DNA from 4 places in the Paenibacillus septentrionalis genome. Region 4 is predicted to be linked to each of the others. Evidence: riboswitches for the same ligand, from Rfam matches in the RefSeq annotation. Region 4 holds a riboswitch; each other region holds the start of a gene.
The links. Region 4 has a riboswitch for cyclic di-AMP ahead of ACFP56_RS20250 (C40 family peptidase). Riboswitches for the same ligand answer to the same signal wherever they lie in the genome.

Region 1 (7,882 bases), on a different contig from region 4:
TTTGGAACCTTCATTCCTTTAGCTATATAGTTTGAGTAATAAAATGAGAACATCATGAAATGATGATGTTCTCATTAATGATTCATGCTTGATATGTTAGCGAACGCTAATTATTTCATGCTACGGATAAACTCTTGGGCTTTACGCTCATTATCGTAGTCAGAGGATTGTGCGATTTGGTAGCCTTCATGAGAATAAATTGCAATAACTTTTTTGCCTTCTTCTGTTTGAGCAATCGCGATGAATGCCTCTTGAATAGCTTTTTTCAGCTCATCATCCATAATTGGAGAGTTTTTGCTTACACTTACCGTATCGTTGTAAATTGGAGCCGTTACACCAATAACATTCGTTTCATCCCAGATCGAAGCTGTGCGACCAAATTCAGTTGTCCACTTTTCTTCGTTATCACGACGAGCATCTGCAAAGGCAACAATAATATCAGACATTCCTGTTGCTAGACGACCGAATGATGTACCGTATGAATCAGCTGGAGTAACTTGAGCTAGATCCGTAATTTTTTTTCCGTAGTTTTCTTGCAGCCATAACGTAGGATAGATATATCCAGCAGAAGAAGAAGTCGACATCACGGACCAGTTTGCACTATTCAGGTCTTCCCACGTCAGCTCTTCGCCATTGTTTACTTTCGCAGCCAGCTCTTGACCTTTCTCAGAAGGACCAGCTATGAAGATCGAACGGTAATACGTAGCCTGCTGATCGTCTAGGCCAACTGTTGGCTTATTTTCGTTCCACTCTTTCGGGTCAACAGAGTCGTTGGACAATGCTTTACGTGTAGAAGTTAGAATGACCTCTGCACCATCGTCATACAACACGTATGTTCCACCAGGAATCAACCCGATATCTGTCGTGCCCGCACTAAGAGCCTCACCTACTGCTTCATACGTTGTCCCAACATCAATTTGCACATTGCCAACTTCATAGCCTTGCTCTCCAAGCTGTTCGATTAATAGATTTTTCAGTGGCTCTGTCGTCGTAATAATTTCATCCGGATCCTTAGAAGGTACAAAGCTCACTTTTAAAGTATCGATCACTTTCTTCGTCTCTTCTGGTGTACTTTCTGGTGATGTAGATGGCTGTTGAGTAGCTGCATTATTCGTAGTGTTCGTATTTTGATTTTGCGTGTTGTTTGCGCCACAGCCTGCTAGTAAGCCTACTGTAAGCACCGATGCCAATAATAGTGTAAATCTCTTTTTCATTAAAAACCCCTCCACCTATTCATATCTTCTATGTTATGTTTTCTTGCACTCTAGCAGTGTAAGGGTCATTAATTAACTATATATCAAAATAAAGTTAATATATTGTAAATTAGATATTATTTTGGTAGTTTCGCTATCCGAATATGATAGAATGTGGGTGTTAAAAAATATAACTGAGGAAGATGCTCGATGCAGAATGATACCTGCGAGATTGTTATTTTAGAAACAAGTGATCTGCACGGCTTTATGTTGACTCGAAGCTATGCAGACCATCGTGAGGTCAGCTATGGGTTGGCGCGAATTGCCAATCTTATAAGAGAAATAAGGCAAACTCAGCCCAATACGCTTCTTATCGATAATGGCGATTGCTTGCAAGGGACACCACTTACCTACTATCATGCCAAAATAAGCTCTCAGTTAGAGAACCCTGTCATTGCCTGTATGAATGAACTGAATTATGATGCTGCCGTACCTGGCAACCACGAGTTCAACTATGGGCTTTCCTATTTGCAGCAGGCAGCCAAAGCCTCCTCATTCCCTTGGCTGAGTGCCAATATAATAGATTATGCAACAGAGGAGCCTTTGTTTGATAAGCCCTATATCGTGCGAATTTTAGATAATGGTGTGCGCATCGGTATTTTAGGCTTAACTACCTCCCATATTCCAAATTGGGAGCAGCCGGATCATATTGCAGGATTGCGTTTCGATAATCCTATCCAAGCCGCAAAGCGGTGGGTTAAGCATATGAAGCAAGTGGAGCAAGTTGATATTGTGATTGTTGCCTACCACGGAGGCTTTGAGCGCGATATTGAAACGGGTAAGCCTACGGAAGCTTTGACGGGAGAAAACGTTGGATATGCCCTGTGTGAACAGGTGCAAGGAATCGATGTATTGCTTACTGGTCATCAGCATCGGGCCATCTGTGGCGCAAAAATCAACGGAGTATGTATTGTTCAGCCTGCTAGTGAAGGCAGGTATTTGGGAAAGGTTACGCTGCAGCTTGAAAAAAATGAGGCTGGCTGGCTATTAACAGAGCGTCAGTCTGAGCTGATTGAAGCCGCACATTTCGATCCAGATGAACGTTTTGAACAGCTTGTAGCCCCTGTTGAAGCCTTAACCCAAGCATGGCTCGATCAACCGATTGGCTTCGTAGAAGGCGATATGCGTATAACAACGCCTGAACAGGTACGATTACGTGAGCATCCATTCATAGAATTCATCAATCGTCTACAGATGGATATCTCTGGCGCTTCTATTTCCTGTACAGCTTTATTTGATAACGAATCTCAAGGCTTTGACACGCAAATCACGATGCGTGATATCGTTTCAAATTACAAATATCCAAACACTTTAAAGGTGCTGCGAATTTCAGGAGCTGATATTCGATCCGCTTTGGAGAAATCCGCACAATATTTTGATATTAACGAAACAGGTAATATAATCGTTCATGATGCCTACCTTCAACCAAAGCCACAGCATTACAATTACGATATGTGGGAAGGTATATCCTACACGTTGGATATCTCGAAACCTATTGGGCAACGCGTTATTACACTTAAGCAGAACGATCAACCATTAGTAAAGGAGCAGCTGTATGAAGTGGTCATGAACAACTACCGCGCTAGCGGCGGCGGCGAATTCGACATGTTTCAAGGCAAGCCTGTTGTCAAGGATATTGCCATTGATATGGTAGAGCTTATAGCTGACTATATACGAGAAAGACGTCATATACGAGCCTCTGTCAATCATAACTGGCATATCGTTAATAGCAATCAGACCGGAATTATATAGACGGGAGCTGCTAGCCAATGAGCGATCTTCACATCTGACTAATCAATTGCTTAGCATACGTACGTTGAACAACAAGTTGCCGCACAGCCAGTTCCCGAAACTAACCGTCCCATAATAACCGGGGGCTTTTATTGGACCTTTGTACCTTCGTCTTTTTCTGGTCAAGGCCTTTTTCTAGTTGTAATTACCTAGATCATGCCATATAATTTGGAGAAATGAGGAAGGAATTGTTCGATTTTGCAAATGAATCCCTCTTCTAATTTTGAGATAGTAGAAAAAGGGTTAGTGTCCATTTTAGGGGGAGGCAATATCATATGAGTAAATATACATGGATTGATAGAGATATTTGCATCGCATGCGCTGGCTGTTATGCCGCAGCACCTGCTATATACGGTGCAGATGATAATGGTTACGCTGAAGTGATCTTCAATGGGGATTCAAACCGTGGGATTATGGAAATTCCAAGCTATCTTTATGAAGATTTGCAAGATGCCTATGATGGCTGTCCTACTCTTGCAGTTAAGGTTGCAAATCATCCCTTTAATAAATAGCCCCTCAAAATGAGGGGCTTTTACTTGTAAGCATGTAGTTCTGCTTATACGTTTACGTTATTTGCTGGCCATTTCAGGCGTTGTCAGCTGGTCGTAAAAATCAACAAATTGATCCTTCTGATCGGAGCTGCGCAAAGCCATCGCTGAGCGTGGATGCTCATCCAGAATGCCAGTAATCATGTATGGAATGATATAACCCCACTCCACTTTATCACGCAATGGAATCATATGTTTTTCAATCATATCAAGTACAGGGCGTACGTTGTATTTCGTGTTTTGCAGCTCTGTTACAAGCAGCTCCGTATTGCAGTTGCCCGCAGCACGTCCCATGCCGTAAACAGAGGAATCAAGCAATTCTACGCCTTTTCCAGCAGCTAGCAATGTATTGGCGAACGCGAGCTGTAGATTGTTATGGGCATGTACACCTAAACGCTTATTCGGCAAATGCTCCTGGAACTTATCAACAAGATAGCTCATATCCGTTGGCTTCAAGCTGCCGTAGGAATCTACGATATATACAAAATCAACAACGCTCTCATTAATCAGGTTAAACGCCTCAACTAGCTGGTTTTCCAGCACGTTGGAAAGCGCCATAATGTTGATCGTTGTTTCATAGCCGCGATCATGGAAAATTTGCACCAACTCAAGCGCTTTGTCTACATCTTGAATGTAGCAAGCTACACGAATTAGGTCAATCATGCTTTCGCTACGTGGTAAAATATCATTTTCATCTACGCGACCAATATCTACAAGCGCTGACAGCTTCGTTTGTCCTTTGTTAGGAATGACTTTACGTAGAAAATCATCATCTAGAAAACGCCACGGACCTGCAGAATCTGCTCCCTTCAGAAGCTTAGGAGAATTTTTATAGCCAATTTCCATATAGTCCACGCCAGCTTCATTCAAGCTATTATACAAATGTTGAACGAATTCAACGCTGAAATCCCAATTATTAACAAGACCACCATCACGAATCGTACAATCAACAATCTTACAATGTGTCGTTTTGGACTGCATATCTGTTACTCCTTTTACTCTGAACGTCAGTTCTGTTTTCTATCATCATACTTGAAATTGAAAAATAACGCAAAATAAAAATAATTGTGCACATGATTGCACCTGATATGTATATCTTATTAGAGAAACGGTTTCATTTACAAACTGGATCAAAACCTTTAAAATAAAGGTATATTTCGCTTAATTTTTCGATTGAAAAAGCGGGGGAACCAAACGTCTTAAGGGGTGAATCCAGATGCCGCTCGGCAGAAGGTAGGGCCTACTCTCTAGCCCGAACCCGACAGCTAACCTCGTCAGCGTGAAAGGAGAGATGTGCAATGTCTATTTGTCCATCGAATGATTTTCAAAATGTGCATTCTGAAGCGGATATGCTTCAGATCCAACGTATCGAAGTATTTGTAATCCCGGCACTTGCAGTAGATGCGAATGGCTATCGCGTATGCTTGCGAATATCAAGCAATCGCGGTTATGGCTGGAGTGAGATCTTTATCGACGATTCTGATATCTCCTTTGATCTCCAGGATTGGGAGCATCAACTTACCCCTTTTATTGGTCCTACCACAATCTCAACTCTAACCGAGCATATTTCTATTACGCTGCAGCAATCTGTTACCTATGACCAAAGAGCAATCTATTTGTTTACCAATGCTTTGCATCAGCTGAACTTTTTGCCTGATGGTCATCAACAAGCGGAGGCCGATGAAGAATTAATACTTCGAAGACGTGCCATATCCTATTTATCTTTGTACTAAAAAAACGAAAACCCCTTACAAAAAGCTGCCGTGTGTCGTTCACGAAGCCTGTAAGGGGTTTTTATTAGATTGCTATACTAGTCTAAAGATACGAGCCAGCCGAATGGGTCTTCGACCGTTCCTTTTTGAATGCCCGTAATTGTATCGTAAATTTTCGACGACAGCTCGCCTGTCTTACCCTCATTAATGACATACTTCTCATCGTTGTAGCTAAGCTCGCCAATTGGAGAAATAACAGCCGCTGTACCTGTACCGAATGCTTCCTCTAGCTGACCATTACGATGGGCTTCAATTAATTCATCGATTGAAATTCGACGCTCCTCCACCGGCACATCCCAATGCTTAAGAAGCGTAATTACAGAGTTACGTGTAATCCCATTGAGAATGCTTCCGTTAAGCTGCGGTGTAACAACCACGCCGTTAATTTTGAAAAATACATTCATGCTTCCAACTTCTTCAATGTACTTGCGATGAACACCATCCAGCCATAGCACCTGCGAGTAGCCACGATCCTTTGCTTCCTCTTGCGCATTTAGTCCAGCAGCATAATTGCCAGCTGTTTTAGCCTCTCCTACACCGCCTGCTACTGCACGAACAAAGTGCGACTCAACATGGATTTTAACCGGGTTAACACCTTCAGCGTAGTAAGCACCTACAGGTGACATAATAATCATAAACAAGTAGTTTAACGATGGGTTAACGCCGAGTGCTGGTTCAGTCGCAATAATAAATGGGCGAATATATAGGCTTGTGCCTTCAGCAGATGGAACCCATTCACGATCCACATCCAGAAGTTTGATTAAGCCTTCATAAGCAAGCTCTTCATCCAAGTGAGGAATGCTAAGACGAGCATTTGATTTGTTTAGACGCTCAAAGTTTTTCTTCGGACGGAAAAGCTTAATGCCATCTTCTGTACGGTATGCCTTCATGCCTTCAAACACAGTCTGTCCATAATGGAATACTTTTGCGGCAGGGTCCAGTGAAATATTTTGATAAGGTACAACACGTCCTGAATGCCAGCCCTTGCCTTCTGTATATTCAAGAATAAACATATGATCGGTGTAATATTGTCCAAAGCCAAGCTTGTTTTCATCAGGCTTTTGCTTCAATTGAGCCGAACGCTCGATTGTAATTTCCAGTGCCATAATCAAGTACTCTCCTCTTAACGATTGATATTGTTATTTGAATGATACCATGCTTTAACGTATATTTATAATATCTATTAGATTTTTTTGTTATACCTTTTAGGTATGGAAGTATTGAAGGGAAGCGTTAACATGGATATGCGTCAATTAAAGTACTTTTTAACGATTGCCCGTGAAGGTCAAATTACCCGTGCAGCGAAGCTATTGAATATGGAGCAGCCTCCTCTTAGCCGTCAACTCAAACAAATGGAAGACGAGCTTGGCGTCAAGCTATTCGATCGTCATGGAAAAGGACTTAAGCTAACTGATGCGGGAATGCATCTGAAGCACCGTGCAGAATCGTTATATTCGCAGTTTAACGAAACGATTGAAGAAATGAAAGAGCTTGAGCAGGGCGTGCGCGGCGTACTGTCTATCGGTGCTGTATTTTCCTGCAGCTCTTTATTGCCGCTGCCGATCGAACAATATCGGAAAAAATATCCTCAAGTTAGCTACAAAATATTAGAGGGCGACCATTATTATCTTGGTGAGCAGCTCGAAAAACATGCGATTGATCTGGTTTTTGCACGCTTGCCTTTTGAAGCGCTGATGGACCCTAAACATCTCGTTATTATGCCGCTGCCCTCTGATCCATTTGTCGTCATTGTACCGACAAGCTGGAAGCAGTTCGAGCTGAAGTCCAGCTTTCAGCTGGAGGAGCTAGCGGACTACCCGCTGCTTACATTAAAAACAGATCAAACGACACATATGCATGAGCAGCTGATTGAAGCGTGTCATCGTTATGGCGTAAAGCCTAATATTGTCTGTGAATGCTCGTCTGTCGCGATTACCATTGCGTTGATTGCTGATGGACTTGGCATTGCACTGCTTCCCCGCTCTGTCATGAGCTCCTTTATGGACCCGCGTGTCAAAATGATTCCTCTATCTCATGACGCGCTGCAGTCCGATATCGGGATTGTGTGGCTTAAGGACCATTATGTCCCCAAGCGCGCTCAGTTTTTTATTGAGACCGTCAAGGATGTCTATGCAATTGAGCGTTAAGTCCCTTGGCTATGAAATCATCTGACTGCGTGAGCACTTGAAGAGACAGAATATTAACATCCAATGCACGAAGTAGCTGACATGTTGGACGTCCTGTTCATCATACACTTAGAAGGTATGAACATTATGTTAGGAGGAGTCATGTGTGATTGGCTTGTCATCGAGCTTGACCAGCTTGCCTACTTCTGAATTTCAAGTATTCGTATTTACATTGAGCTCGATTAAACGTTACTTTTTGATTGAAATCGTTGGAGGCACAGCTTTCTTTATGCTTGGACGAATATTGTTCCATAGTGATCTGCTCTGTCTCGCTTGCAATATTATTGCCTCGCAAATGCTGAACTATGTTCTTCCTACTGCAACATCATAGT
Region 2 (7,882 bases), on a different contig from region 4:
GCCAGGCGCATTATGTCCAGCAAAAAATAGATTAATGGAAAACAGAACGATGATGAAAATCACAACGCGAGCTGTGGTCATTAATATAACATCGTTCGTTTTTGGCTCACGCCGGAGTGCCAGATTGGACAGATGGTTTCCACTTAATGGTTGTTTGGCTTGATCGCCAAGTCGAAGCGTCGCCATCGCATAGATTCCTAGAGAAGCAATACCAAGAACGATTACTTCCAGCATCGTATCGAAGCCACGGAAATCAACAAGGATGACGTTAACCATATTTTTACCGCCAGCCAGATTATAGCTTTCTTCCATGAAGAAGGTAGAGATCGGTGTGAATTCCTTGTTGCTGCCAACCCCAAGCGCAATAAATGTAACGACTACCCCAACAGCAGCGGCAATTATTGCATTGGTTAGCTTGAATGGTATTTTCACAGCTTCTTTCTTTAGCTTAGGCAGATGCTTGAAGCACAATAAGAACAGCACAACCGAAACCGTTTCAACAATTAACTGAGTAAGCGCTAAGTCTGGCGCACGTAACAAAACAAACAGCAGTGTCACCATGTATCCGACAGCACCTGTTAACAAGATCGATGCCATTCGATTTTGTGAAAATGGTACAGCAAGCGCAGCAAGTGCAAGTACAATAACCGCTGCGATCTCATAGCCAGTCACTGGCGCATTTGCGCTAAAATCCAGATTAAACACTGGTAGACGCAGCATCGTCGTGCCTAGCGCTATTACGAAAAACAGAAAGATATAAATCAAGTAACGACGAATCGATCCCGTCATATATAACGAAGTCAATTTCTCAGATGCATATTCGCTTCCTTGAAGTGTTTTATCATATAAACGGTTCAGGGTAAAACGAGCCTTCTCACCAGAGCCAGGAAGTTTCCAGCCACGCATTTTATAGACGTAGACCAGTATTGTTCCCAGTACAATGAGCGCTATTGTCATGAATAGCTCCGTCGTCCATCCATGCCACATGCGAATGTAGATATCAAACTGTTCGCCTGCTGCCAGTACACTCGGATGTATGGCATTCATCGCAGGCTCAACCAGCCATGCAGCTGGAAGTGCAGGGAATAAACCAATCGCAAGTGCAAGCCCCGCCAAAATCGTTGGCGATATTAGCAAGCCAACAGGCGCTTCATGCGGTTTCTTCGGTAAAAGCTCAGGCTGATGCTTTCCACCAAATGTGCGAACAAGAAGAACCATGCTGTACATAAAGGTGAATACACTTGCGATCCATGCAACGACAGAGATCAGGACGCCCCAGCTTTCGAAACTCCACATGTTCATTTCTCTAATATTCAATACCGACGTGAAGAACATTTCCTTACTTAAAAACCCGCCAAATGGTGGCAGGCCAGCCATTGAAAACGCACCGATCACCGCAATTGAAAACGTAACAGGCATGAAGCTTATTAGTCCGCCAAGTTTTCGCAAATCACGTGTTCCCGTTTCATGATCTACAATACCGACAACCATAAACAACGCACCTTTAAACACGGCATGGTTAACTAGATGAAACAATGCTGCTGCCGTAGCCTGAGCAAAGAACAACGATACTGCAGTCTCTGTTTGCAAGCCTGCTGCAGAGCCTAGACCTAGCAAACACATAATAAGACCGAGCTGACTGATCGTGGAATAAGCGAGCAGCGCCTTTAGATCCGTCTGCCTTACCGCTTTCAGCGAGCCATACAATAGCGTTACAAGTCCGCCAATTGATACAATCCAGAACCACTCAGACCGCATAGCAAATACCGGGCTTAAGCGGGCAACAAGATAAAGTCCTGCTTTAACCATCGTAGCCGAGTGCAAATAAGAGCTGACAGGTGTTGGAGCCTCCATCGCATCCGGCAGCCATATATGGAAAGGGAATTGGGCTGATTTCGTAAATGCTCCAAGCAGAACAAGGATAAGAGCTGGTACCATGAGGGAATGATCCTTAATCACATCTACTTGAGCAATGATTTCACGAACACTGAAGGTGTCAGTCATCACATATAGCAATATAAAGCCCGCGAACATCGCCAATCCGCCAAACACCGTAATAAGCATTGATTTTAATGCTCCATATTGCGAACGGTCCCGTTGAAACCAGAACGCAATTAGAAGGAAGGATGCGATACTCGTAAGCTCCCAGAAGCCATACAGCACGAACAAATTATCAGAAAGAACAACGCCCAGCATTGCCCCCATAAACATTAACAGGTAAGCGTAAAAACGCCGCTGTGCTGCTTTTTCTTCCTCCAAATAAAAGATAGAATAAAGCACAACAAGTAAACCAATACCACTAATTAATAGCGAAAACAGCATGGATAATCCATCTAAATACAAGGTCATATTAATGCCAAGTGACGGAAGCCACGACATTGAATGGATGATAGGTGCTTCTTGAATCTGCGGCATATGCCACAAAAAGAAAACAAAAAGCATGAGTGGAACAGGTAGAGTCAACCATCCCCTATGCAATTGTTCCAATAGCTTGCGACTGGCTAACAAGCCAGCAGAAAATATAAAAGGTATAAAAACAGCCACATGAAGCAAAGACAAAAAAGTTCCTCCTTCTCTTTATTTACTTTTCATCATTCCCAATTTCTTGCACTCAAATCACTAATATATGGAAGCCTAAAAAAACGCAAAAAAAGCCTGCAAAATGGCAGGCTCCTCCGATATTTCCATATTTAGTTTGATTTTTTGCTCAAGTATAGCTGTCACGGTACGAACTTAAATAAATATACCTTATTCTCGGTTAATTGTAAATGCAAATCGATATCGTTCATCCACATGTATATCCTTAAATAGATGAGGTGAGACTGTTATTAAAAACGGAGGACATTTCTTTGCCTATTCGTCAAATCGGAATTTGTTCACTCGTATTCCTCGCAACAATACTTATATGTGCTGCTTTTAGCTTTTATAGTCAACAATATAACAAAACGCAACGATTTCTCGGGAATTGGAGCAGCACTGATCAGTTGAAGGCGCACTCTACTTCCACACCGTTTTTCCCGCGGCAGTATGTGCGTATTTTGCCTAATTTACAAAAGGACCTGGAAACGCCAGATCATTTGCAGTAAGTTTCTTCTATAAACCGTATATCTTGCTGGTCTTTTTTGTAGAGGTCTATTTACATTTTGAGAAAAGTATTTTAGTATGGATATCGACAAATTCATATTAAACTGCTTAATCCTCTTATCAAGGAGGAGCGGGGGAACCATAGAAGCATATTATGCTTCAGGGGTGAATTTTCTCTTAGCCAGAGAAAACGGGTACTCTCAGACCCGAATCCGACAGCTAACCTCGTCAGCGTCATGAGAGAGAGCCTTCATGCATGTTTGGTTAATTTTGAAAATAACCAAAGCTTGGTTGCGGATAATCTCTGCTCCAGGCTTTTTTTAATTGTGGAGACAATTCTATTCAACAAAAGGAGTTTGGCAATGACAAACGATGAAAAAATCTTAGTATGTGTGCGTAATATGGCAAATGGAGAGCAATTAATTCGCCGTGGAGGTGAATTGTCTCAAATGCTTCACTGTCCCCTATATGTGTTAAACATTACATCTGGACAAACAGAGACACCAACTCAAGAGCAGAAAAAGGACACTGAATTTTGGCAGCGCAAATGTGAAGAATGGGGAGCAACCCTGATCGTTGAATCCTTCGACAATAAAAAAATCAATGAAGTGATAGCTGAAACAGCTTCGCGATACCATATTACGCAGTTAATCATTGGGCAGCCAGGACAAACGCGCTGGCAGGAAATTATGCACGGTTGTTTCGTAAATGACCTGTTAAGTCTGCTTACCGAGGTAGACGTGCATGTCGTAGCAGTTCAACGCCTGAACGACGAAGTTCATGCCTAATCGACCATTCACCAACGCAACGATCATAAAATAGAAATATTGAAATGGACTGTTCTTGTTTGATAGATCATGCATATTATTTCGTGATTTATGAATGATAAGGAATACGTCCATTTCACACATTTCTTGGACTATATTTGTCTTCATTTCAGTGGGTAGGTCATCCTATAAAGTAAAGGTGAAAACATGATCAATAACTGGAATCAAAATGAAATCACACTCCAAGTGATTAAGTATCTAAAAGAAGCGAAAATGAATGAGTTTCACGTTCTTTTGGATGAATTGCAGCCATATGATATCGCTCAAATTTATGAAGTATTGCCTGCCAAGCATCAAAATCGCTTTTTATCCTTCCTCAATACCTCTCAACTAGCCGATATTCTTCAGGAGCTTGACAAGGAACAGCAGCAAAAATTTCTTAATAAGCTAGGTGTCGAAAAGGCTTTGGACGTCATGGATGAGATGGATAATGATGACTTGGCGAACCTGCTAGAGGAATTATCGCCAGAGAACAAAGAAAGCTTTCTGGCAAGTATGAAGGCAGAAGAATCTCAGGTTATCCAAAATCTGATGAACTACCCGCCTGAAACAGCCGGCAGGCTAATGACCGACCGTTTTGTCTGGATCCCTTATCATTATTCGGTTCGAGATGTTGTTGATAAATTAAAAGAGTATGCCGAAATTGCCGAGACAATCAACTATTTGTACGTCATTGATGATGAAAAAAAACTGATCGGCGTCGTTTCATACCGAGACTTGATACTTGCAGAAGCAGATGAGCAAATTAAGAACATCATGTATGAACGTGTCATCTCCGTAACCGTAGATACCGATCAGGAGCAAGCAGCGCGGATGATTGAAAGATATGACTTTCTAGCTGTTCCCGTTGTTGATCACAACAACGTGCTGGTCGGGATTGTCACCGTCGATGATATGATTGATGTCGTAATGAAAGAAGCGGCTGAGGATATTGAAAAGCTATCCGCCTCTGGTAAAAACATCGACTTTGACACTAAAGCACCGATTGCAGCTTTTCGAAGATTACCATGGCTTATATTGCTGTTATTTATTGGCATTGTTTCTGGTACTATTGTTAGCATATTTGAGGAGACGCTGGAAAAAGTCGTCGCGTTAGCCTTTTTCATGCCTATGATTGCCGGTATGACCGGGAATACAGGTACACAATCATTGGCAGTCGTTGTTAGAGGACTTATTACAAAAGACATTAATAAAAAAATTGTCGCGAAGCTTATATTTAGAGAGCTGTCAGTCGGGATAATGATCGGAGTTATTTGTGGGTTATTGATCTCGATAATCGCATTTATCTGGCAAGGCGATGCGATCTTGGGGCTTGTTGTAGGTAGCACACTCGTCATTACGTTAATTATTGGAACGTTAGCGGGAACGATCATCCCTCTGCTATTGCATAAATTCAAAGTAGATCCGGCAGTTGCCTCTGGTCCACTTATTACAACGTTAAATGATATTTTATCCTTGTTCATTTACTTTGGTATTGCAACGATTTTTATTACCCGCTTAATGTAAACAGGCTGTTGATAAGGTGTTGTTCGGAAGCTCAGTGAAAGCTGATCTCTGGACAACCCTTTTTTTGTTTGTGGACATAGATTAGCTGCGGTTAATCGAACAAGTGGATGATGAAAATTTGACAGATATGATAATGTTCATTATATTTAGAGTAATTACTCTAATAAAGGTGATGGAATTTGAACACAAAGCAACGTATTATTCAAACCGCAGTTCAATTATTTAATGAACAAGGGGTTGGCAAGGTATCGACGAATCACATCGCAACAGCAGCTTCTATTAGTCCTGGCAATCTCTATTATCATTTCAAAAACAAGTCTGAGATCATTAAATCCATTCTAACTATTATGTATGAGGAGTGGAATGAGGTCTGGTACATCGAGGAACAAATGCAGCTAGAACAAAAGCATTTGGAGCAAAAATTAATCCAGAACTTCGAAATCTTATGGCGATATCGCTTCTTCTATCGCGAGGCATTGTCTTTATTTCAAGCAGATGAAAGCTTAAGACAACAACATAATGCGATGATGGAAACTCGACTTGTAGAGCAGCAAGCCTTCATTCAGCGGTTTATCGAATGTGGTGTCCTGCATATTCAAGCCGATTCAGAGCAACTGCAGAAGCTGCTCCTATCTTGCTGGATCATTGCGAACAATTGGTTATCCTTTCTTGAGATGAACGGGCAGCCGATTGACGAAGCGGGATTGCAGAAGGGCGTTAGCCTCATATGGGCGATTTTAACCCCTTACTTAAAGAAATAGATGACTACTATATTGGGGGGAAAGCTTGTGAAACCTACTGAACCGCAAACAAAATTATCAAGAAGAAGCTTCTTAAAAGTATCCGGAGCAGCATTGCTATTGCTGTCTGGAGGAGGTTTGTATCGCGCCGTTGATCAAGGGGTGTTTTCAACAAGTAAAGGACCTGCCTATGAGCCATGGGCTATCCATGCTGTAAACCAGGCAGACCTGTCCGACAAGGCCCCTGAAAGGCTTGTACACTATGCCATATTAGCTTCTAATGCGCATAATACGCAGCCGTGGCTGTTTCGAGTTCATGCTGATCGAATTGAACTATATGCCGATCTGTCTAAAAATATTGGCACAATGGACCCCTACTTTCGAGAAATGAACATTAGTCTTGGCTGTGCCATTGAAAATTTGTGCCTTGCTGCACAGGCGCATGGCTTTGAGCCAAACGTGAAACTGCTGGATGGCGATATCGATCAAGCCAAGGTTGCTACTATCGATTTATCGCCTAGTTCCCCTCACTCCTCTCCATTATTTCACATGATTACGAAACGTCATACTCATCGTGGAGCCTATGACAGCAATAAACCAGTATCGGTTGCTTTGCTTAACGAGATGTCCACGTTAAGCGATCACGCTTCATCTGCGAAGCTGCTATTGCATACTGATCAGCAAATGAAGGAGCAGCTCGGCTCGCTCATTGTTCAAGCAACGGAAGCAATCGTACATGATGCGGATCAAGCAAGAGACAGTCATCGCTGGTATCGTCATAGTCAGGATGATATCCACCGTTTCAAGGATGGCACGACACTGGATGCTACAGGCAACTCTACGCTAGTACGCGTGTTTGGCAAAATGCTTTCCATATCCGAAAAATCGTCCAATGCGTATTGGCTTAAATCTACAAAGGAGGTTCATATTCCGACTGCCTCTGCTTATGGCAGTATCGTACTTGCAACACGCTCCAAAGCGCAATTGCTGGAGGCTGGACGACTATGGCAGCGAATCCACCTATGGGCGACTAGTAAAGGAATCGCACTGCATCCTCTAAATCAGGTAAATGAGCGCCTGGATCGTGAACAACAAATGAATCTGACCCCACACTTTGGCGATGCATTGCGTTCGATTGTTGGCGGTCATGGAGAGCATGTCTTTTTATTCCGAATGGGCTATGCTCGTGATCAGGCTCTGCCAAGCCCAAGACGATCAGCCGATGAGGTACAGCTGCAATAATAATTTGACCTTTTACAACCAACGAAGCAGGTCTTGCTTTAAGAGCAAAGCCTGCTTTTCATTTGTTTCACCTATCCGTACTCAACTGCTGGTTGAGTACGATAAAAAATCAAATACGAAGTTATTGTTCATTCCTGGCGATTCCCATAAACTAAGGGACAAAGGAGCGTGTTCGAATGTTAAAGGAGCAATTGGCAAGAAATATTAGCATTTATCGCAAGGAGAAGGGGCTAACGCAAGAAGAGCTGGCGCACATACTCGGATTATCGTTCCAAGCCGTGTCCAAATGGGAAAACGCGCAAACGATGCCAGATATTTCGCTGCTTCCACTGCTGTCTCAAACGCTGGAAGTGAGCATAGATAAGCTGCTTGGTTATGTGACACAGGACAAGCCAATCACGATCTATGAGGAAGAATATAAATCACCAAATTATTATTGGGGAACCGAGCCTAATGCGGATTGTTACAAGGTGTTGCAGCTGA
Region 3 (7,882 bases), on a different contig from region 4:
ATATTCAGCTTTGTATTCGCGCTCTTCGGCACCTTGTTGTTTATGCAAATTCTGGACCGCATCAAATTCAAGGATGTTATCTTTGTTCCACTGATCGGAATTATGTACGGCAATATTTTGTCATCGATCACGACGTTTTTTGCGTATGAGAACGATCTCATACAAAATATTTCCTCATGGCTAATGGGCAGTTTCACACTGATTATATCTGGGCGATATGAGCTGCTGTACCTCAGTATTCCTGCTGTCATTCTCGCTTATCTATATGCGAACAAATTTACGGTTGCTGGTATGGGTGAGGACTTTGCGAAAAATTTGGGCTTAAGCTATAAAGTCGTTTTGAATATTGGACTTATTCTTGTTGCAATAATTGCTACAACTGTCGTACTTACGGTTGGGGTTATTCCGTTTTTAGGATTAATTGTACCTAATATCGTTTCTCTGTATTTGGGAGATAATTTACGCAAAACGATTCCACATACAGCAGCGCTAGGAATTGCGTTCCTATTATTATGTGACATTATTGGACGTGTTATCATTCATCCATATGAGATTCCAGTCAACGTAACCGTTGCAGTAATCGGTAGTGCGATCTTCTTAATTATGCTGTTTAGGGGGAGAGCCTATGCGAAAAAATAGTACGAAGCTGATTGGACTAGGAATACTGGCTATTATATGTATATTATTTTATGGGTTATACGATATTAAGGGCGGTTTCGATTACGCATTTCCACGCCGTATGATTCGAGTAGCAGCAATGGTCATTACAGGCATCGCGATTGCGTATTCAACGGTTATATTTCAGACGATTACGCATAATCGAATTTTAACGCCTTCCGTTATGGGGCTCGACTCGATGTATGAGGTCGTGCAAACGCTGATTTACTTTTTTGCAGGATCGGTATCGATCTGGGTATTGAATAAGTATCTCAATTTTGGAGCAGCTATTTTCGCGATGGTATTGTTCGCGCTTGTATTATATAGGTTTCTGTTCCGAGCCGATAAGCATCCGATCTATTTATTGCTGTTGATCGGGATGATTATCGGGACGCTGCTTGGCAGCTTGGTGACATTCCTGCAGGTCATTATCGATCCTGTTGAATATTTAAGCCTGCAGAATCGTTTGTTTGCTAACTTTACCAATGTGAAGAAGGATTTGCTGGTAATTGCTGCTGCGATTTTGGTGCTAGCCTTTATAGTAGGCTATCGCATGCTGCATAAGCTCGATGTCATGTCACTTGGTCGTGAGAATGCAATGAATTTGGGAATCAATTACGATCGCGTGACGATGAATATGCTGATTTTATCAGCTGTGCTTATTGCGACTTCCACGGCATTAGTAGGGCCGATAACGTTTTTAGGCTTAATTGTAGCGAATTTGGCATATCAATTTTTAGTGACCTACAAGCATTCGGTGTTGATTTTAGGCGCAAGCCTGATTGCGATTATCGCCATTGTAGGAGGTCAGTTCCTCGTCGAGCATATTTTTGAATTGCGTACAACGCTTAGCGTCATTATTAACTTTGTAGGCGGCGTGTACTTTATTTACTTATTACTCAAAGAAAGTAGGGCAGCGGGATGATTGAAATCAAAGGACTAACGAAACGATTCGGCAAAAAGCCGGTTGTAGAGGATGTATCCATTACGATTGAGCCCAAAACGATTACGTCATTTATCGGACCGAACGGTGCCGGTAAATCTACGCTGCTTTCTATGGTCAGCCGACTGCTTGAAGCAGATACGGGCGAGGTGCTGCTTGATCAAAACAACGTGAAGAAGTGGAAATCAGGCGAATTTGCCAAGCGCGTCTCGATTCTAAAGCAGTCTAATCATATTAGCGTACGGTTAACAGTACGCGAGCTGGTGGCGTTTGGGCGCTATCCGTATTCAAAAGGTCGTCTAACGCCGGAGGATGAGCAGTTTGTCGATCAAGCAATTGAGTATATGAATCTGGCGGATATGCAGGATAAGTTTTTGGATGAGCTGTCTGGCGGTCAGAAGCAGCGCGCGTTTATTGCGATGGTCATCGCACAGGATACAGAATATATTTTGCTGGATGAGCCGCTTAACAATTTGGATATGAAGCATTCGGTGCAAATTATGAAAATATTGCGCAGACTAGTTGATGAGCTGGGCAAAACGGTTATTATCGTGCTGCATGACATTAACTTTGCTTCCGTATATTCCGATCGCATTGTTGCGCTGAAGGATGGCAAGCTGGTGAAAAACGGTCCTACCCATGAAATTATTAATTCGGACGCCTTGCGCGATATCTACGATATGGAAATCCCGATTCAAGAACAGAATGGCTGCCGAATTTGCGTATATTTTAATTCTCATACGTAAGATAACTGTCTGGAGTGATCCAGGCAGTTTTTTTGTAAAGTTCTGGTGCAGCCGCAATGGTTTGGAATGCAGGACGCTCGTCATTCCGTTATCCACTACCGTGTATACATGTGCGACAAAGTGATTAATTTTGCAAAATAGTATTGACGTTATCGCAAATTACATCTATAATGAGAATCGTTGTCAGTGATAATGATTATCATTGTATAGAATTGTAATATAACATAGAAATAAGGGGAGAGCGTACATGAAAAAGATGTGGAAGGTAGCAGGTGCAGTTTTAGCCATTTCTCTAGCACTGGTTGGTTGCGGTACAGAGAAGGAAGAAGCAGTAAATCAAACGACCGCTGGAAATACAGCAGCACAGGGCAATGATACAGAGGAACCAGCTGTTGCGGCACAAGGCTCTGCAGTTTACCCGTTAACCATTTCCTCTACTGTAGCTTCAGCTGAAACAGAAGATAAAGGCACAATTGCGTTTGAAGATGTTACATTTGAAACGATGCCAGAAAAAATCGTAGTATTCGATTATGGCTTCCTTGATACATTGGATGCGCTAGGCGTTGAAGGAATTATTGGGGTAGCCAAGGATTCAACGCTTCCAGCTCATCTTTCTAAATATTCTGCTGACGAATATGTAAGCATCGGAAACTTGAAGACGCCTTTGCTTGAAGATATTGCAGAAATCAAACCAGACGTTATTTTCATCTCTGGTCGTCAATCTACGTTCTATGAAGAGTTCCAAGAAATTGCGCCTGTCGTATTCGTAGGTGCAACACAAGACGATTACTGGAATACATTCCTGTCATCTGTGGATGTAGCAGCGAAAATGTTCGGCAAAGAAGCTGAAGCTGAAGAGTATTTGGCTCAATTCGATTCCAAATTGGAAGAAATCAAAGCACTGGCAGGCAATTTTGAAAATACATTAGTAACGATGTACAACGAGGGCAAGCTGTCTGGCTTCGCTACCAATTCTCGTTTCGGCTATATGTATGACATTTACGGCTTCAAGCCAGTAACGGAAGATATTCAATCTTCTTCTCACGGCTCTAACTTTGGCTTTGAAGCAATTCTTGAATTCAACCCAGAAGTGCTGTTCGTCATTGACCGCACAGCTGCTACTGGTGGAGAGTCCAATATCCAAGCAGATATGGAAAATGATATTATTAAGAAAACGACTGCATACCAAAACAACCGCATCGTATACCTGGATGGTCCGCTATGGTACCTAAGCGGTGGCGGCTTGCAATCTGAGCTTGCTAAAATTGATGAAATTTTGGCTGAATTGAAATAAATAATTGCATGTATGTAAAGTAAAGCCGTCAGGCACTGATTGCAGCTCCAACCTTCATTGGATGGAGTGAAGACCAGAGCCTGACGGCTTTTATTCTTCTACTTGAGCATTTCTTTAGTTCGAACGTATCTTTTCTCCAAATGCGCAATACCTTTGTTGCTGCCAATAATGACAAGAATATCTCCATGAGATATCTGATCATCAGCAGTCGGCGATATATTCATTTGGTTATCCTTTGTTCGGATCGCAATAATATTGCAGCCATAGCTGGCGCGCATTTTAAGCTGTTTTAATGATTTACCACACATGGAGGGCGGCGCATAGATCTCGACCAGACTATACTCAGGCGCTACCTCCAAAAATTCAATCAAATGCTGTGACGTAATCTGATGCGCAACCCTCACTCCAGTATCGCGCTCAGGATGAATAATGTGATCGACGCCGAGTTTCTCAAGCACCTTGTGGTGCAGGTCACTAACAGCCTTTGCAGTGATCGTTTTTACGCCTAAATTTTTTAATTGAATGGTTGCTAAAATATTTGCCTGCAGATCATCTCCAATAGCAACAATCGCATGATCCATATTATGGACACCTAGCTCAAGCAGTGTTTTCTCGTCTGTAGCTTCAGCACGGTATACATCGGTAGCAAAGGAAGCACATTCCTGCACTTTTTTAGGATCCTTATCTATAGCTAGAACCTCATATCCCATCGATAGTAAGGTTTTCGTTACACTTAATCCAAAACGGCCCAATCCAACTACGATAAATTGCTTCACAGTATCCTCTCCTACACAGTGATCGTTCGATATAAAAACGCAAAAAACCACAGGGGACTCCCCTGTGGTCATAGATTGCTTATGAGCACAAGCTTCAACACCCTCTCAATACGCTTACGAGGTTAGCTGACGGATTCGGACGATTGAGAGTTGCCCTACCTTAAGCCATACCGTGACTAAAGGATTCACCCCGAAAATTGGTTCCCCCGGTTCCCCTAACAGGAAGTTCAGCGATCAGATTATAGTTTGCATCGTATATGGATGAATCATACTCCCATTCATAGTTGAAGTAAAGCTCGCAGGAATACGATTAAGCTTGATTTTGAGAGGTTAGCAATCAGCTTAACACGATAATCAGTTCATTCCAGTGTCTAGCTTGCGCTTGCTATCGTTTTTGCAAGCAAGCTATTACAGGTCTTGTCTTAGTCGACAACAATGTATCCGCCGTGCTCCATGCTAACGATATATTCTGGCTGTGGTGGTTTTCCATCCTTCAGCTTTGCACGATGCCCTGCAATATGCTCGGGGCTTTTCTCCCACGCCTTCCAGGCCTCTTCTGACTCCCAACGGACCATCATAATGACTTCTTCATCGCCGCGGCGTGTCTTTTTGACTAGCAGCTCACGACCGAGAAATCCTTCACGCTGTTCAATAAGCGACGGACCATCCTCTGGCTTTTTCTTAAATCGCTTTAAAATTTTATCTGAATTTCCTTCGGTTACGACCCATTTTCGCATTTGTACAAACATATAATTGCCTCCTTATCGGATAGAGTATTTTCTTACTCAATATTTTTCAGTAAATAATAATGAGAATCAATCCCAATACAACCAGTATACCTTAAATTTGACCGTAACGTAATAGCGGATATGGCGTAGACCATGATTATTGTTCTAAAAGGAAAAGGTTACAAATATTAGCTTGATTCTAACGTTACGTCAGCATTTATAATAAAGCCAACAGGGAGGGATATGAGATGTATACCATTGGACAGTTCTCGAAGAAGACCGGGGTCACGATACGCGCCTTGCGATATTACGATGAAAAAAATTTACTTAAGCCGGCTTATATCTCGCCAGCAGGCAGGCGGTATTACGAGGATCAGGACCTTGTAACCCTTCAAAGAATATTAATCTTTAAGTATCTCGGATATGCACTGGAGGATATTCAAGGCATGCTGATGAGCAGTACGCACAATCTTCATGATTCATTGCTGCAGCAGAAGCAGGAAATGCTCATTAAAAAAGCGCAGCTTGAAAAAACGATCGAGACACTCGATCATGCTATTGCGCTTTCTGAAAAGCAAGAACAGGTTCATACTGACATTTTTCTTGCATTGATACATGATTTGATTCGTGGTGATGAACAGAAGTCATATTTGAAGACGTTTTTACCAGAGGATTTGGTTGAGGACTTGTATGATTTTTCGAATGAAGAGCTGATCTTATTAAACAAGCATTTCATGGCGGTTGGTTTGAAAATCAAGGAGGCTTATCGCTTGCAGCTGACAGAGGAGGAGGTACTGCCGCTTCTTGAGGAGCTATTCGCTGTTATACCTCAGCATATTATGGATCGTATCGTTGAGGTTTCCTTACAGATTGATGAACAGAAGCTGCAACTTGATTCAGCACTTTTTAATATGCCGTTTACGAAGGAAGAGGAAAAGTGGCTGGAGCCAATGATAGAAAAACTTAGCCTGTGGGGAGAGATGTCTAATGAATCATCAACTTAAAAAACTACTAGCATTGATAAAGGATACGAAGCCCCCAAAGTGGATGATGGTAGTAGCTGTTCTGCTCGGTATTGTTGAAACAACAATGGGCCTAGCTGTACCCCTATTAACGATGGAGGTCATCAACTCCTTTCAGGATCAAGGCATGTCGTGGTCAGCGCTGCTGCTGGTAGGATTGGCTTTGCTTGTGCAAACCGCGATATCAGGTATTGCCTTCTATCTTATGTCCGCGATTGGTGGGAAAATTGTCGCTGGTATACGGGAGCGTGTATGGAGTCATGTGCTGCGATTACGGGTTGCTTATTTTGACAAGCATGAGTCTGGGGAGACGATGAGCCGCATTACGCAGGATACGAATGTCATTAAGGAGCTGATTACGCAGCATTTTATTTCATTCTTCACGGGGCTGCTGACGGTTGTAGGCTCTGTTGCGATTCTACTGTGGATTGACTGGAAAATGACGTTGTTGATGCTAATCGCTGTGCCGCTGTCGATTGCGGTATTGCTGCCGCTTGGCAGTCGCATGAATCAAATTTCCCTCGCTCATCAAGATGCGCTCGCTCACTTTAACGGCCATCTGGGACGCGTACTGACGAATATTCGACTAGTGAAGGCATATCAGGCTGAAAAGGTTGAAGACGAGCGCGGACAATCGCAAATTAGAAGTCTGTATCGCATAGGTCTTAAAGAAGCAAAAATCTTATCGATCCTGTCTCCAGTAATGACGCTGGTCATAATGATTGTGCTTATTGCGATTTTCGGCTATGGCGGAGCTCAGGTTGCCTCAGGAGCGATTACAGCAGGCGCACTAGTCGCGATTATGTTTTATTTGGTGCAAATTGTTGTGCCGTTTACGCAGATGGCTACTTTTTTCACATCCGTTCAAAAAGCGCTTGGGGCAACCGAACGCTTGCATGAGATGCTTGAGCAGCCAGTAGAAGGCGGAGGAGAGACTGTGCTGAAAGCAAAACAGTCGGAGCTCGTATTCGATCAAGTGGACTTCCGTTACGAGGAAAAGCAAATTTTCAATAAACTGTCCTTGGCAATTCCACATGGAAAAACAACTGCACTTGTTGGAACTAGTGGGGGCGGCAAAACAACGATTTTCTCTTTAATTGAAAGGTTCTATGACAATCACGGCGGTACAATTCGTTACGGGGATCAACCAATCGAGCAGATTAAGCTTCACGAATGGCGCAGCTTGTTTGGTTATGTATCGCAGGAGAGTCCACTTACGAGCGGGACGATTCGAGATAATGTAGCTTATGGCGATGTAGCGGCAAGTGAGCAAGATATCATAGAAGCGCTGAAGAAGGCAAATGCTTGGGAATTCATCAGCCGCTTGGAGCATGGCATCGATACGCAAGTAGGCGAGGCGGGCATTAAGCTATCAGGTGGACAGCGTCAACGAATTGCGATTGCGCGAGCCTTGCTTCGAGATCCGAAAATTTTACTGCTGGATGAAGCGACGTCGAATCTGGACAATGAATCGGAGGCGTATGTACAAGAAGCATTGAAGGAAGCAATGAAGGGAAGAACGACGATCATTATTGCACACCGTTTATCGACGGTGACCCATGCCGACCAGCTTATTGTGCTGGAGAATGGCGTCATAACCGGCAGAGGCACGCATCAAGAGCTGATGCATGGACATGACTACTATCAAAAGCTTGTGAAACGATCAGCCGAAGCGATCTAACAAATTAATAATTAGACGACGTCGCTGTTTTGTAA
Region 4 (7,882 bases):
AATTCAAAATGCGGGACGTTCGCGATATTATTAGTGAGGTTAGCGCATTTATGAGTAGTGAAGCGCTGATGCACAACGTTGTGATTAAGGAGAATTATACGAAGGATGATTGCTGTATACCGTGTGAGGATAATCAGCTAAAGCAAGTATTTATCAACGTGCTGAAAAATGCGATAGAAGCGATGCCAAACGGTGGTCATGTACATATTGCAATTCAACGTCTTGCTAATCATGTTAGTGTGCAGGTAACAGATGAGGGGATCGGCATGGATGAGGAGACCTTGCAGCGCATTGGTGATCCTTTCTTTACGGTGAAGGAGAACGGTACGGGGCTAGGTATTATGGTTAGCCAAAAAATTATACAATCTCATCAAGGTCTAATGGAGCTGAGCAGTCAGCTTAATGTTGGAACAACGGTAAGAATTTTACTTCCATTGCAGGAGGATAGAACAACTCAGTTGGCAGAAGCAAGCAATCTGTAAAGACTGTAGGAGTGTGAGGGAGCGTTGAAAGCAGTTATCGTTGGTGCGACAGGTCTTGTAGGCAGAGAATTAGTCCGTTTGTTGCTGAACAATAAAAATTATAGCAAAGTGACAGTTATTGCACGAAAACGATTAAGTGTTGTACATCCACGATTAGAGCAGCAGCTCATCTCCTTCGATGAGCTCCATGAATGTCCAAAGGAATGGTTTGAAGATGCAGATGTGTTTTGTGCGTTAGGTACGACCATAAAAAAAGCCAAAACGAAGGAAATGTTTAGACGTGTAGACCATGACTATGTGATCGAAGTGGGCAAGCTGGTTGTCAGACATCAAGCAAGAAAGCTGATTGTCGTGACTGCAATGGGCGCTAATGAACAATCCATGTTCTTTTATAATAAAGTGAAAGGTCAGACGGAGCGGGATCTCCAGGAGCTTAAGCTTCCTCAGCTAATTATTGTACGTCCCTCGCTTATTATCGGTGATCGGCATGAGTTTCGTTTTGGAGAGGCGATGGCAGTGAAGCTCAGTGGTTGGCTATCCTTTGCTTTTAAAGGTAGAATGAGTAAATACAAACCAAATGAAGCAAAAGTAATTGCTCAGGCCTTGTCCAAGCTAGCCTTGCTTTGCACAGAGCAGGTTCGAGTCGTAACCTCTGACGAGATTTCGTATTGGTCCAGGCAGAAGGTATATTAAGTCAACGGGGTGGCATTTTGAGAATCAATAAATTTATTAGCGAGACAGGCTTTTGCTCGCGTAGAGAGGCTGACAAGCTGGTTGCTGACGGTAGAGTTACGATTAATGGAGCGAAGGCAGAGCTAGGCAGTCAAGCAGAGCTGGGAGATGACGTGCGAATTGACGGACGCCGAATTGGCGCTCAAAAAAAACATGTTTATATCGCCTTGCATAAGCCGGTTGGAATTACGAGTACGACCGAGCGTCATGTTAAAGGCAATATTGTTGATTTTGTCAGTCATCGTGAACGGATTTTCCCGATAGGGCGTTTAGATAAAGATTCAGAAGGACTCATTCTGATGACAAACGATGGGGATGTCGTGAATCCAATTTTGCGATCTGAAGGAAAGCATGAAAAGGAATATGTTGTGACGGTTAATAAGCCAATAACAGCAAGCTTTCTAAAGGGGATGGCGGAAGGGGTTTATATTCTAGGCAGTATGACGCTTCCATGCAAGGTTAAACGCGTTGGTACTAGCACCTTCCATATTATTTTAACGGAAGGCCGCAATCGTCAAATTAGACGTATGTGTGAGGCGTTTGGCTACAGCGTACTGCGGTTGAAACGCATTCGCATCATGAATATATTATTAGGTGATCTGCCCAAAGGGAAGTGGAGAGACCTTACAGAGGACGAAAAACGCATCTTGTTTCAGGAAATTGATTATAACCCAGCAACATAAATTAAGGCGTGTCTGACGTTTCTAACGTCCGACACGCCCTTTTATTATTGCTCTGTTATGCCAATGCTTTGTTGCTTGTGAGTATCGAAGTAATTATGCACGATCGAAATTTCCACGCGTCGATTTTGTGCGCGGCCTTCGCTCGAATCATTTGAAGCTACCGGGTGGTACTCACCATAGCCAACCGTACTGAAGCGCTTCGGATCGAGATCGTTGTTTGTAAGCATAATATCTAAAAATCGTACAGCTCGCATCGCGCTCAAATCCCAGTTGGATCTGAATTCAGCGTTTCGAATTGGCGTGTTATCGGTATGACCCGCTATGACAATGTTGAAATCCGGATAATTTTCGAGCATTTCCGCAATGCTGACGGCTAGTTCTCGGCCGTCTTGATTAACGGAAGCTTCAGCGGAATTGAACAATGCATTATCACGTATCGTAATTAGCAGCTGGGACATATTCAATGAGGTATCCAAGCTGGTTGTCAGCCCGTTCTCAGCGATATAGTCATCGATCTGCTGCTTAAGCTTGCTAAGCTCACTTTCGCTTTGCTCGAGCAGTTGATTAACCTCTTCTTGAGTAAGTGGCTCTTCATTGGTCTGCCCGTCATTTTCCGCATCTTCCATGCCGCCTGACTGAAATTCAACGTCTGGACCACGTTCCACGATTGCAGGCATATCCAGTACGCCTTGTCCGCTGCTGCTAAAAGCAACACTAAAGGCGCGAGATAGCTCCTGAAATTTTTTAACGTCTACTTGATTCATCGAATATAGAACGATAAACAGGGCAAGAAGCAAAGTCAGTACGTCCGCATAAGGGACGAGCCACGATTCATCAATATGCTCTTCATGATCCTCATGTCTACGCTTTTTGCTCAACGTCTCCTTCCTCCTTCGCTTTCATAGCTTGACGTTCCGTAGGTGTTAAGAATACGGATAGCTTTTGTTCAATCGCAATCGTAGACACGCCGGATTGAATAGACAATAAACCCTCCAGCATCATTAGACGAATTTGGATTTCAGCTTTAGATAGTCGCTTTAGCTTGTTCGCCATCGGATGCCATAGCACATAACCAGTGAAAATACCTAGCAGCGTCGCCATAAATGCCGCTGAAATCGCATGTGCGAGCGAGTCCATATCACTCATATCGGCAAGTGCCGCGATAAGTCCAATTACCGCTCCTAGAACCCCTAACGTTGGAGCGTATGTACCAGCTTGTGAAAAAATTAGAGCTCCCGCTTTATGGCGTTCCTCTGTCGCAGAAATATCCTCGAGCAGAACGTCGCGAACGAGATCCTGATCGTTGCCATCAATAATCATTCGCATGCCATTTTTCAGAAATGGATCATCAATATCGTCTACTTTTGCTTCTAGCGCAAGCAGACCTTCACGGCGGGTAATACCTGCCCATTCAACAAATTGTTTAATTAGATCCTCACGTTTCGGTAGAGGACGCTCAGTGAATAATAGTTTGAATAGTGTACCAGTTCTTTTGAGCTCTTCCAAAGGAAAAGCGATAGTTACTGCAGCGATTGTGCCGACAATGATAATCATAAATGCTGCCGGATTAAGGAAGGCGCTCAAGCTGGCACCCTTAAATACCATACCAAGGACGATGGCTATTACCCCTAAAATTAGACCAATAATTGTTGAATTCTTCATCATACACCTCAATTAATCCATTTTCGACATAGAACTACTTATTCTATTATCGTCAAATAGGCTTCTCGACATTAGAGCAAATTTACAATGATCTAATAGAAGAAATAGAAATGTTAAATTGTTAAGATGGCAAAAACAAATAGCATGATATGAATATGAGCGATCACCTCACGACTTTTTTTGTGGATTGTGTCATAATAGAAAGGAATGCTAATGAACAAACAGGAGGGTAAGACAATGGGTGTGCGCCATGCGCGTGAATATAGTGACATTTTGCAGGAGCTGACAGAAGCAGTCGGCTTGATTGAGGATTGCTATCTGTTCTTTGAGATGGAAGAATCTGAATGGAAGGCGCTTCAGCCTGATGAGCAGTATGAGGTTTTGGAAGCGTTGGCAGATGATGTGTTTTATGGCTTGGGCGAGCATCAAGAGATTACGGTAGGCAATGGACAAGTCACCTATCGACCTCAATTGCATCGCATTGATGTATTTGCTGGCGATACCGAGCATCGCAGCATTTCACTAATATAATGATAAACCCTGCGTCTGTCTAATTAGGCGCAGGGTATGTGAACGCATAAAGGAGTTTAGACGTGAAAAAAATATTGTGGCTGGGCTGCCTATCTTACCTTGTTATCGGTATTGCTCACATTATTGGAGGTTCAATTCTCGAACAGCTAATTTCGCATTATGAGCTCTCCTATTCAGATGGCGGACAGTGGATTATGAATCAGTTTCTTGGCTTTCTTGTCGGCGTGTTACTAGGTCCTTCATTATCAACACGGCTAGGCAAAAGGGTCACGATCGTTATTGCATTTGGTGCGCTGACGTTAGCAGAGGCTGTTTACAGCATGTTGCCTCCATGGGAGCTTATGCTTATAGTCGCGCCACTTGCTGGTTTTGGTTTTGGTATGATCGAATCGGTAATTGGAGCACTTATTATTGATTTATTCAAAGGTCAAACCGCTACAGCAATGAGTCGAATCGAAACCTTTTTTGGTCTCGGCGCTTTATTTATTCCGTTAACAGCGGCTATCCTTATTCGATATCAGCTCTGGGAATTGTCTTTCCCAATTCTAACGGCCATAAGCGGCTTAACACTGCTGCTGTGGCTAAGCTTGTCATTTGGCAAAGAGATCGATGAGGGTATCTCGCAGCCCTCCAAGCAGGAACGACAGGAGAAGCCGATCAAGCCAAAATATCAAAAAAGGGCATTGCCGTTTCTTGGATTATCAATGATCTTTTTCTTTCTCTATGTCGGCGTAGAGATGAGCGTGTCCAACTACCTTCCTTCGATCATGATTGAGCGAAGCGGGTTGTCTGAATCGAGTGCAGCTAGTATGCTCAGCTTGTTCTGGGCATGTATGGTGTTGGGGCGACTATTCTGTGGCATCCTGGCCGACCGCTATGGCTACGTGAAATACTTGGTTGTCTCGATGATTGTCGCAGTGCTTGCCTTTATCGGCATGGTACTGAGCACGCAGTCAACGATGCAATTTGTGATGATCGCGGTAGGTGGACTTGGGTTTTCTGGTGTATTTGGTATCGTGCTTGTATATGTAAATGCGTGCCTGCAGGGAATGACAGATCGAACAACAAGCCTGCTCGTTGCTTGCGGAGGTATTGGCGGCGCGTTGTTCCCAAAACTTACAGGCTGGGCGATGGATCATTATAATGCTGCAACAACGATTACGATAGTTGCAGTACTAGTAGGTATTATGCTGACCTTTATGATTGTAATGATGCTTGTTGGTCGTAATCGCAATTTGCAAGAGCAACTGCCAGCATAATTATTTAACAAGGAAAATATAACGATGCTGCAACAAAGGGGTGCTGTTCTTCGTCTATGTAGTTAGAAGAGCAGCACTCCTTTAGATTTAATGTTGCATGCTTGTATAGATGTATGTACAGGCAGTCATATTATCCGGCAACAATTCATAGGATAGTAAAAGAAAAAAAGAGGCACAATCCCTTCTAGTAGAAGAAGATCATACCTCTTTATATATTGCTTATTTGCTTGCTTCAACATACTTTTCATACTTTTCTTCAGAAATTACACGTCGAGCTGTTACATAACGCGGCTTGTAATAAGAAGAATTTAAGGAATCAATGGTTACACCTTTGCTTGAAGATGAATGGGCAAATTTGTTGTCGCCAACATAGATGCCAACGTGTGTGATTCCACCATTGTTGGAGCCGCTTGTATCAAAAAATACAAGATCGCCAACCTTTAGATCCGTTTTAGCTACTTTTGATCCTTCAAGTGCTTGATCAGCTGAACGGCGAGGAAGCTCGATATCCATCTTATCAAATATGTAACGAACAAAACCGGAACAATCAAATCCACTAGTAGAATTACCACCGTATTTGTACTTTGTTCCTTTTACATCTTCAATATTAGTTAGCATTGAAGATGAGCTAGCAGATACGCTTCCTGCTGAGAATGTTAGCAATAGAATGACTGCTAAAAACATCATGCTAAGCTTTTTCACAATTTAAGTCTCCTTCCAGATGTGCCGACGAGGTTAGCTGACGGGTTCGGTTGAAGGTTCCCTATGAAACTACCAGTATGAAGGCTCATACCGCAGCTCAATTCACCCCAATTGGATCCCCCGTTTCTCATGAAAACTCATAAGAATTTGGCGTTAGGCTTACTTGTTACAAGCTATATAATAAACTGAAAATTCGATTCTGTGTAAAATGTGAGAAGATTTTAATTGTTTTCTTTTTTCTCTCATAATTACTAGGATCTTTTTTGCGTAAAAAAATATTGGAAAAAACGTTAAAATGATGGAAGAATCGACGGATTCGCACGGCAAAATGGGTGTATTTTCATGAAAATTTGTGTATCATAAGAGGATAAATATTCGCTGTGTGAAAGGTTGGTCAAGATGGAAAACACTACTGAAACGAAATCGGCTGCTTCTAATTTCATAAAAAATATAGTGATAGACGATTTACAGGAAGGACGTGTGCAGGAGATTGTGACACGCTTTCCACCTGAGCCGAACGGCTATCTTCATATTGGTCATGCCAAATCCATCTGTCTTAACTTTGAGCTAGCAGATGAATTTAAAGGGAAAACGAATTTGCGTTTTGATGATACGAATCCAGTTAAAGAGGATACGGAATATGTAGAGTCGATCATGGAAGATGTAAAATGGCTCGGCTTTGAGTGGGATAATCTGTTCTACGCTTCGGACTATTTTGAGGAAATGTTTAACCGCGCTGTATTGCTTATTAAAAAAGGTAAAGCGTATGTATGCGATCTTACTGCTGAAGAAATGCGTGCAACACGCGGCACGCTGACAGAGCCTGGTCAGAACAGCCCTTATCGTGACCGTTCGGTCGAGGAGAATCTTGATTTGTTCACGCGTATGCGTGCTGGAGAGTTTAAGGGTGGCGAGCGTGTGCTTCGTGCGAAAATCGACATGTCCTCCTCCAACATTACGATGCGAGATCCTGTGCTGTATCGAATTACCCATGCCCACCATCATCGTACAGGAGACGCTTGGTGCATTTATCCGATGTATGATTTTGCACATCCAATCAGTGATGCAATCGAAGGAATCACGCATTCGATCTGTACGCTAGAATTTGAAGATCATCGTCCTTTATATGATTGGGTAATTGCAGAATGTGAGATGGAGGCTACGCCGCATCAATACGAATTTGCTCGTCTAAATATCACCAATACAATTATGAGCAAGCGTTACTTGAAATCACTTGTTGATGAAGGTGTTGTGGAGAGCTGGGACGATCCGCGTATGCCGACGATTAGCGGAATGCGTCGTAAAGGATACACGCCTGAAGCTATTCGCAGCTTCTGCCGTGAAATCGGCGTTGCTAAGGCAAACAGCTTGGTAGAGGAAAGCTACTTGGAATACTTTATTCGAGAGGATCTAAAGCTGAAGGCGCCGCGTACGATGGCTGTGCTTGATCCGATTAAAGTTGTGATCACGAACTATCCGGAAGGACAAGTAGAGTGGCTGGATGCAGAGATCAATGCCGAGAATCCGGAAATGGGCGTCCGTCAAATTCCATTTTCACGCGAAATCTATATTGAGCGTGAGGACTTTATGGAAAACCCGCCGAGCAAGTACTTCCGTTTGTTCCCTGGCAATGAGGTTCGCTTGAAGCATGCTTACTTCATCGTGTGCAATGAGGTTATTAAAAATGAACTGGGTGAAGTGGTAGAGCTTCGCTGCACCTATGATCCTGAAACAAAATCAGGAAGTGGATTCACAGGCAGAAAAGTAAAAGGAACGATTCATTGGGTAGAAGCTTCTATGGCAGTACCTGCCAAGCTGCGCCTGTTCGAGC

Region 1: linked by a shared signal. The riboswitch ahead of ACFP56_RS03645 (hypothetical protein) and the one ahead of ACFP56_RS20250 (C40 family peptidase) in region 4 are both predicted to bind cyclic di-AMP.
Region 2: linked by a shared signal. The riboswitch ahead of ACFP56_RS17385 (hypothetical protein) and the one ahead of ACFP56_RS20250 (C40 family peptidase) in region 4 are both predicted to bind cyclic di-AMP.
Region 3: linked by a shared signal. The riboswitch ahead of ACFP56_RS12140 (potassium channel family protein) and the one ahead of ACFP56_RS20250 (C40 family peptidase) in region 4 are both predicted to bind cyclic di-AMP.

Annotation. Positions count from the first base shown of each region.
Region 1 covers NZ_JBHSTE010000001.1:782,928-790,809, forward strand. The annotation lists gene phnC (phosphonate ABC transporter ATP-binding protein) at 1-1, opposite strand, end outside; gene ACFP56_RS03625 (phosphate/phosphite/phosphonate ABC transporter substrate-binding protein) at 111-1,214, opposite strand; gene ACFP56_RS03630 (bifunctional metallophosphatase/5'-nucleotidase) at 1,404-3,005, shown strand; gene ACFP56_RS03635 (ferredoxin) at 3,320-3,556, shown strand; gene ACFP56_RS03640 (aldolase catalytic domain-containing protein) at 3,614-4,573, opposite strand; cyclic di-AMP (ydaO/yuaA leader) riboswitch at 4,741-4,887, shown strand; gene ACFP56_RS03645 (hypothetical protein) at 4,891-5,325, shown strand; gene ACFP56_RS03650 (branched-chain amino acid aminotransferase) at 5,403-6,470, opposite strand; gene ACFP56_RS03655 (LysR family transcriptional regulator) at 6,603-7,511, shown strand; gene ACFP56_RS03660 (hypothetical protein) at 7,657-7,881, shown strand.
Region 2 covers NZ_JBHSTE010000006.1:69,890-77,771, reverse strand. The annotation lists gene ACFP56_RS17395 (Na+/H+ antiporter subunit A) at 1-2,559, opposite strand, end outside; gene ACFP56_RS17390 (hypothetical protein) at 2,850-3,086, shown strand; cyclic di-AMP (ydaO/yuaA leader) riboswitch at 3,180-3,334, shown strand; gene ACFP56_RS17385 (hypothetical protein) at 3,447-3,872, shown strand; gene mgtE (magnesium transporter) at 4,059-5,417, shown strand; gene ACFP56_RS17375 (TetR/AcrR family transcriptional regulator) at 5,597-6,178, shown strand; gene ACFP56_RS17370 (Acg family FMN-binding oxidoreductase) at 6,206-7,399, shown strand; gene ACFP56_RS17365 (helix-turn-helix domain-containing protein) at 7,576-7,882, shown strand, end outside.
Region 3 covers NZ_JBHSTE010000004.1:67,404-75,285, forward strand. The annotation lists gene ACFP56_RS12120 (ABC transporter permease) at 1-639, shown strand, start outside; gene ACFP56_RS12125 (iron chelate uptake ABC transporter family permease subunit) at 626-1,582, shown strand; gene ACFP56_RS12130 (iron ABC transporter ATP-binding protein) at 1,579-2,346, shown strand; gene ACFP56_RS12135 (siderophore ABC transporter substrate-binding protein) at 2,594-3,640, shown strand; gene ACFP56_RS12140 (potassium channel family protein) at 3,739-4,416, opposite strand; cyclic di-AMP (ydaO/yuaA leader) riboswitch at 4,514-4,659, opposite strand; gene ACFP56_RS12145 (antibiotic biosynthesis monooxygenase family protein) at 4,839-5,165, opposite strand; gene ACFP56_RS12150 (MerR family transcriptional regulator) at 5,393-6,148, shown strand; gene ACFP56_RS12155 (ABC transporter ATP-binding protein) at 6,132-7,847, shown strand.
Region 4 covers NZ_JBHSTE010000008.1:146,991-154,872, reverse strand. The annotation lists gene ACFP56_RS20285 (ATP-binding protein) at 1-482, shown strand, start outside; gene ACFP56_RS20280 (NAD(P)H-binding protein) at 507-1,175, shown strand; gene rluF (23S rRNA pseudouridine(2604) synthase RluF) at 1,193-1,897, shown strand; gene ACFP56_RS20270 (flagellar motor protein MotB) at 1,942-2,775, opposite strand; gene motA (flagellar motor stator protein MotA) at 2,759-3,559, opposite strand; gene ACFP56_RS20260 (hypothetical protein) at 3,797-4,090, shown strand; gene ACFP56_RS20255 (MFS transporter) at 4,153-5,349, shown strand; gene ACFP56_RS20250 (C40 family peptidase) at 5,569-6,051, opposite strand; cyclic di-AMP (ydaO/yuaA leader) riboswitch at 6,059-6,214, opposite strand; gene ACFP56_RS20245 (glutamine--tRNA ligase/YqeY domain fusion protein) at 6,451-7,882, shown strand, end outside.